3 regions of the Cellvibrio sp. ATLC23 genome follow, and region 1 is predicted to be linked to each of the others. Evidence: predicted binding sites of a transcription regulator. Region 1 holds the regulator's gene; each other region holds the start of a gene.
The links. Region 1 encodes sigma-54, which starts transcription at its own class of promoters, with help from an activator protein. Its sites were predicted from a motif close to TGGCACANNNNTTGCNNT; they were not measured.
Positions count from the first base shown of each region.

Region 2: the regulator sigma-54 is predicted to act here: its motif matches at 1,316-1,333, upstream of flgA (flagellar basal body P-ring formation chaperone FlgA).
Region 3: the regulator sigma-54 is predicted to act here: its motif matches at 885-902, upstream of AC2CG4_RS03965 (CmpA/NrtA family ABC transporter substrate-binding protein).

Region 1 is NZ_JBXUOS010000006.1:206,187-208,394, reverse strand. It holds gene hpf (ribosome hibernation-promoting factor, HPF/YfiA family) at 1-252, opposite strand, end outside; gene AC2CG4_RS11860 (RNA polymerase factor sigma-54) at 359-1,963, opposite strand; gene lptB (LPS export ABC transporter ATP-binding protein) at 2,167-2,208, opposite strand, start outside.
Region 2 is NZ_JBXUOS010000011.1:88,283-90,490, reverse strand. It holds gene flgM (flagellar biosynthesis anti-sigma factor FlgM) at 1-214, opposite strand, end outside; gene flgA (flagellar basal body P-ring formation chaperone FlgA) at 418-1,233, opposite strand; gene AC2CG4_RS16335 (chemotaxis protein CheV) at 1,397-2,208, shown strand, end outside.
Region 3 is NZ_JBXUOS010000002.1:211,699-213,906, forward strand. It holds gene AC2CG4_RS03960 (tetratricopeptide repeat protein) at 1-453, opposite strand, end outside; gene AC2CG4_RS03965 (CmpA/NrtA family ABC transporter substrate-binding protein) at 1,053-2,208, shown strand, end outside.

The DNA.
Region 1 (2,208 bases):
TTGACGATCAAGCTTGTCGGATAGTGCATCAATAGCGGTATACAGGTCTTCATGGGTGGCATCGGCAAATAAATCTTTACCGCTTACATGAATAGTGGCTTCTGCTTTTTGAATCAGTTTATCTACCGAGAGGATGACATTAACACTGGTGATGCGGTCGTTGTGCAGGCTCAGTCGCTCCAATTTACTGGAGACATACTCTCTCATTGAATCAGTTACTTCTACGTGGTGACCGCTGATATTTAATTGCATAAGTACTTCCTCTCGCTGGAAACAAAACGGCTGTTACTAGAGCAGCCTCACAATACAACCTACATTAGACTCACACTGTTAATCTAGTTATTTTGAGCATTAATTGCTAAATCGTTTTGCGCTCATTCGATGGCGGAATGTTGAGCGACTCACGATATTTGGCAATCGTACGTCGCGCCACTTGAATGCCTTGCTCGCCGAGCAGGTCGGTAATTTTACTGTCGCTCAATGGTTTTTTCGGGTTTTCAGCACTGACCAATTTTTTGATGATGGCGCGAATTGCAGTCGATGAACACTCTCCGCCGCTGTCGGTGCTGACGTGACTGGAGAAAAAATATTTCAATTCAAAAATACCCTGCGGTGTGTGCATGTATTTTTGCGTAGTGACTCGCGAAATAGTCGATTCGTGCATCTCCACAATTTCGGCTATATCGTGCAGCACCAATGGCTTCATTGCCTCGGGGCCGTAATCTAAAAAGCCGCGCTGTTTTTCTACGATACAGCTCGCCACTTTCAGCAGGGTTTCATTGCGGCTTTGCAAACTTTTTAAGAACCAGCGCGCTTCTTGCAGATTATCTTTTAAAAATGTGTTGTCGGTGCTGGAGTCGGCGCGTTTCACCATGGAGGCGTAATCGGAATTGATGCGCAAGCGCGGCGCTATGTCCGGGTTGAGTTCAACTATCCAGCGACCATCGCGTTTGTCGACAAATACATCGGGAACAACGTATTCGGTATCGCCATTGGCAATCATATCGCCCGGCCGCGGATTTAAACTTTGAATTAAGGCTACCGCTTGGCTTAACTCTGCTTCTTTTAATTTGGTACGGCGCATTAGCTGGCGATAATCGCGGCTGCCGAGCACTGGCAAGTATTGTTTGGTAATTAACTTTGCCGCTTCCAAAAACGGTGTTTTGGGGTCAAATTGTTGCAACTGTACCAGCAGGCATTCAGATAGATTTTGGCTGCACACGCCGCAGGGATCAAACTGCTGTAAACGGTGTTGAACGGCTTGGACTTCATCCAGTTCCAGCTCTTCAAAATCGCCGCGCATACCTTCAAAAATTTCTTCGATACTGATGGACAGCATGCCGCTGGGCTCCACTGCATCGATAATTGCCATGGCCAGTACACGGTCGCGGTCCGACATAGGCGTCAGATTCAATTGCCACATCAGGTGGTCGTAGAGCGAATCTGTCACTGCGCGGCGGCTCTCGAAATCACCGTCTTCGTTGTCGTAATTGCTGGAGCTGCCGCTAGAGGAGGATTGGTACACATCATCCCAACTGGTATCTACTGGCAAATCGCTGGGAATGGAGTCGCTCCAATCGCCGCTGTCTGCGCTAAAGCTTTCGCCTTCGCCATAGACATCGCTATCGCCATCGCTGGTGTTACTGGTCTCGCTGTAATTATCGCCAGTAGAGGAAAAGTTTTCGCTTGCGGTAAAGTCGCTGCCGTGATCAGCGCCCGCTTCCGCGGCGATTTCCAATTGGCGGGTGTAATCTGCTTTGTCCTGCTCGCTACCTTCATACTCATTGGTTGAGTTTGACGAATCGAAGGCTTCTTCCATTTCCAGCATTGGGTTGGATTCGAGCGCTTCCTGGATTTCTTGTTGCAGATCTAAGGTCGATAGTTGCAAAAGGCGAATAGCCTGTTGCAATTGTGGGGTCATGGTCAGCTGTTGACCGAGTTTGAGCTGGAGAGATTGCTTCATTATGTGAACGACAAACCCTTATAACGCGGATGGAAAACATCGGATAAGGGGAGTTTAGTCAGGGTTTGGCGCGCAAGCAATACAGTTAAGCAAGCTTTATGCCTAATGGATAAAGATTGTTACTTGTCAAGTTTTTTGTGTGTTGCTTATGGTGGTGCCATTAAGGCAGTTGGTAACACTCTTAGCGCAGGGATTTGACTCGCTTACAAGCGGAAATGCTCACCCAGATAGACCTCGCGCACTTT
Region 2 (2,208 bases), on a different contig from region 1:
CGAGATCGACGTCAGGGGAGTTGTTAATTTTGGCTTGTAAGCGCCCCAGTGTTTGAGCCTCTTGGCTCAATACCACCTGATCGCTGGCGCCTTTACTTATCGGTGCGGCATCGGCTGCTGGAGCTTTTGTCTCGAGCGCGTTTGGCGTGGCAGGCTTGCTGCGGGCGCTTTTAGTGCCAGCAGTATCCAGAGTGTTGTTGGTATTAAAGTTCATTTTATTCCCCTGTTTACCTTGGAGTTATTGGCTCCAGAGGCGATTAACTATAAAAATGTCGCGGTTGCTATGTCGTGACAGTGGTGGCTCTCATTTGTGCATTTGTATGCCTCATTGGCGATTCAGCGTATTTTGAGAGTCCTTAGCAGGTGTATCGGCTAGCCGCCGCGTAACTTTAGTAAAAATTTAAAAACTTTCACAACTCAAAGGGTTTGTACTAGCCCTTGATTAATCACAATCCCGCTGACAATTCGTTCTGATGAGATATTACGCACCCGAATTTTCTGACCAACACGGCCATTGGCCATGGCTGTACCTGAGCTGCTGACTTTAATGCTACCTGCGAGTGATTCCAGCCTTACTAGTTCTCCGCGCTTAACGGCAGTTGGAGCATCCAGAAGAGTTGTTCTAAAAGGTTCTCCCTTGCCTATATTGCGTTTGGCTTCTTTGCCTATAACTAGCTTTGCATCGGGTAAAAACGCTTGCCGAATATTGCTGACATTGACCAGACTGGATGTGAGATGTGCGTTGTTGATAACTTCGCCGCGCATTATATCGCGCCCTGCAATGGTAATTTCACGGTAAATCGTTACTTGTGCGGGAATGTGAATAGACCATGCTTTGCCTGCATCACAGTGTGCTTTGACGCTAATATTGCCGCCCAGGCCGGTTTGATCTTGATTGATGAACTCGATGGGGTTAGCACAGTGAGCAAGCCTGAGTCTGCTATCTAAATTGCTGACATTGATCTCTATTCGCTCGTGAGGTGTTTTTTTGTATTCTGCAGCCAAAAAATTGGCGATATCCTGTTTTAGATCATTTAAAGGATAAACTTTAGCTGAGGTGAATGGTGCGAGGGCACATAGCAAAAAAAACACCCCCGACTTAAGTGAGATTGTGAGCGGGATTCGCAATGGCTGCTTTTTATTCATAGACCTTTCGCTTTGCATGTGGCGCAAAATATTCCTCAAGAAAGTTTTATAAATACTAGGAAGTTCCATATTTTGTCCTATCCTCAAGGGTAAGAACTGAGTGTCAGTTTGGTTGACGAATGACTAAAGTCTGACACTTTTTTGCCGCTAAGCTGATTTACTAAGTATCAAAGCAAATACTGTGCCGCATGTCGGAGGCGGATTTGCTGATGAACTAGGCCAGAATTTTGAGAATCAATGAGGTAATTGCATGGCTGGTGTAATGGATAGTGTCAATCAGCGTACACAGCTGGTTGGGCAAAACCGTCTGGAGCTCCTATTGTTTCGGCTTGGCGGTCAACAGTTGTATGGCATCAACGTCTTTAAAGTAAAAGAGGTACTGCAATGCCCGCAGCTAAATGCAATTCCAGGGCGCAGTTCGGTTGTACGTGGGGTTGCGCATATCCGAGGTGGCACATTGCCGATTATGGATATGAATCTCGCTATTGGGCGTCGTGAGCTACCGGATATCGAAAGCTGCTTTGTAATCATCACAGAATACAATCGTACGGCTCAGGGGTTTTTAGTGCGCTCAGTTGAGCGTATCGTCAATATGAATTGGGGTGACATACATCCGCCGCCTAAAGGAGCCGGTCGGGAGCATTATCTCACTGCAGTTACTCAGGTTGACGGGCAGCTGGTTGAGATTATTGATGTTGAGAAGATTCTTGCTGAAGTGTCGCCTGCACGTGAAGAGGTGACCGCCGGAGTGATTGAGGATGGCATTGCTGACCGCGTAATCCAAAAACATATATTGATCATTGATGACTCTACTATTGCGCGCAAACAAATTCAGCGGGTGGTAGAAGGAATGGGGATAAAAACCACGATTAAAAAAGATGGAGCAGAAGGGTTCAGATATTTAAATGATTTACTTAAAGAGGGTAAAAACCCTTACTCCGAATTGATCATGATTATTTGCGATATCGAAATGCCTGAAATGGATGGGTATACCTTCACTGCTGAGGTGCGCAATCACCCTGATTTAAAAAACCTGCATATCGTCCTTCATACATCCCTTAG
Region 3 (2,208 bases), on a different contig from region 1:
GTTGGCGCGCGGCATAAATACTTTGGCGTTGACGTGGCGCATCAGTAAAAAGGTGTCACTCGCACGCATATCCCAGGTAGGCGGCAGGATCACTTCATTGACCTCAGCCTTCAACCCTAAATGGCGCGCCATAGCCACATAGAGCAGCGTATAGCTGATGCAATTGGCCTGGCGCCGCTCGAATGCTTCAATGCCGGTAATGGTGTCATAGGCACTGTAGGTAATGCCGCGCCCGCCGTAACTAACCGATGTCATCAAAGCTTTATGCAGCGCCTCGGCTTTGGCATCGCTGCGCTTGAGCTGAGCGGTGGCAGCCTCAGCAAACAATTGCATTTCTTTTGTCAGGCCGAATAAATCCGCATTGGGCAATTCTTCCGGCAAATAGGGGCGCCCTAAAATTAACTCGCCCGACAATTCCCGAGCCAAAACACTCTTATCCGCCATAAATGGCATTTTCTGCACCATGGAAGCACAGGCGCAGAGTGTCAAACAGCTGAAAAACACTAGTAATCGGAATAATTTCATTCTTTTCAGGCTCATCGGGGGCTGAATACTCCATTTGAGTATAGGGGGTATTTAGCGCTTGTGCGTGTCACAAATGTCACGCTAACCCCACGAGATACAAGCCTTTTTTTATTTTGAGTTAACTTCGCTGGCAGATGTAAAACACACATGATTGCACGCACTGAATGATATCAACGCACCTCTGCGCAAAATAAGTGCAAGCACATTCGGCTTCGGCAACTTCCAGTGCTCACTCGCACCACAGATCTTGGCACCAAAAAAAAGCAGTCACTTTTTTCCTGACCCAGCAGCGCGCAAAACCAAATAAAAAGCCACGATAAGTGCAAAAACCCTGCGCCGTTAAAGTGCATTGCCGATCTTGGCACAGTGTTTGAATAAGCCATTGTGTACTGAATCATTACATCACTATTTTTTACACGCATTTTATTTTTACGTTTTGTTTTTTTAGAACGGCCACCACACGAATTTTTACTTTATTTTTTTGCAGATAATTTTTTAATTGATGCCAGGAGTAAGAGATGAAAAACATCACTACAACAACAGATAAAATTTCACGCTTATTGCGACCGCTTGCAAAAACCACATTGGCAATTGCCACTGCATTTTCATTGCTGACCAGCGCACACGCCGAAACCGGCCCGGCGGAAAAAGACACATTAAAATTCGGTTTTATTAAATTAACCGACATGATCCCTCTCGCTGTTGCCTATGAAAATGGCTACTTCGACGACGAGGGCTTGAGTGTAGAACTCGAAGCGCAAGCTAACTGGAAGGTGGTACTTGACCGCGTTATTACTGGCGAATTGGATGGCTCACATATGCTAGCTGGACAACCGATTGGCTCCACCATCGGCTTCGGCACCAACGCACATATAGTGACTTCATTTGTAATGGATCTAAACGGCAACGGCTTAACAGTTGCTAACGATGTTTGGAAAAAAATGAAGAAAAATATTCCCGTCGGTGCCGATGGAAAATTAGTTCATCCGATTAAAGCCGATGCATTAAAGCCGATCGTTATGGCCGCCAAAGATGTAGGCCAAACATTTCCAATGGGAATGGTATTTCCTGTTTCAACCCACAATTATGAAATTCGTTATTGGTTAGCGGCGGGCGGTATTCATCCTGGTTTTTACGCTCCAGCAAAAGGTGATATCACCGGCCAAATTAAAGCCGACGTTTTGCTCTCAGTAACACCGCCACCGCAAATGCCGGCGACGTTGGAAGCCGGCACCATCAAAGGTTATATGGTGGGCGAGCCTTGGAACCAACAAGCAGTGTTCCGCGGCATTGGGGTGCCGATTGTGACCAACAACGATATTCACAGCAACTTCACTGAAAAAGTATTTGGTGTTACCAAAGAGTGGTCAGAAAAATACCCCAACACCCATATTCGTGTAGTGAAATCATTAATCCGCGCCGCCAAATGGTTGGATGAAAACAACAACGCCAATCGCTCTGCCGCTGCCAAAATGATTTCCGCTTCGCACTATGTGGGCGCAGATTACAAAGTTATCGCCAACTCTATGACCGGAGTTTTTGAATACGAACGCGGCGACACACGCAAACTGCCCGACTTTAACGTGTTTTTCCGCTACAACGCCAATATGCCCTACTACTCAGATGCCATCTGGTACTTAACCCAAATGCGTCGCTGGGGCCAAATTGCCGAGCCAAAACCTG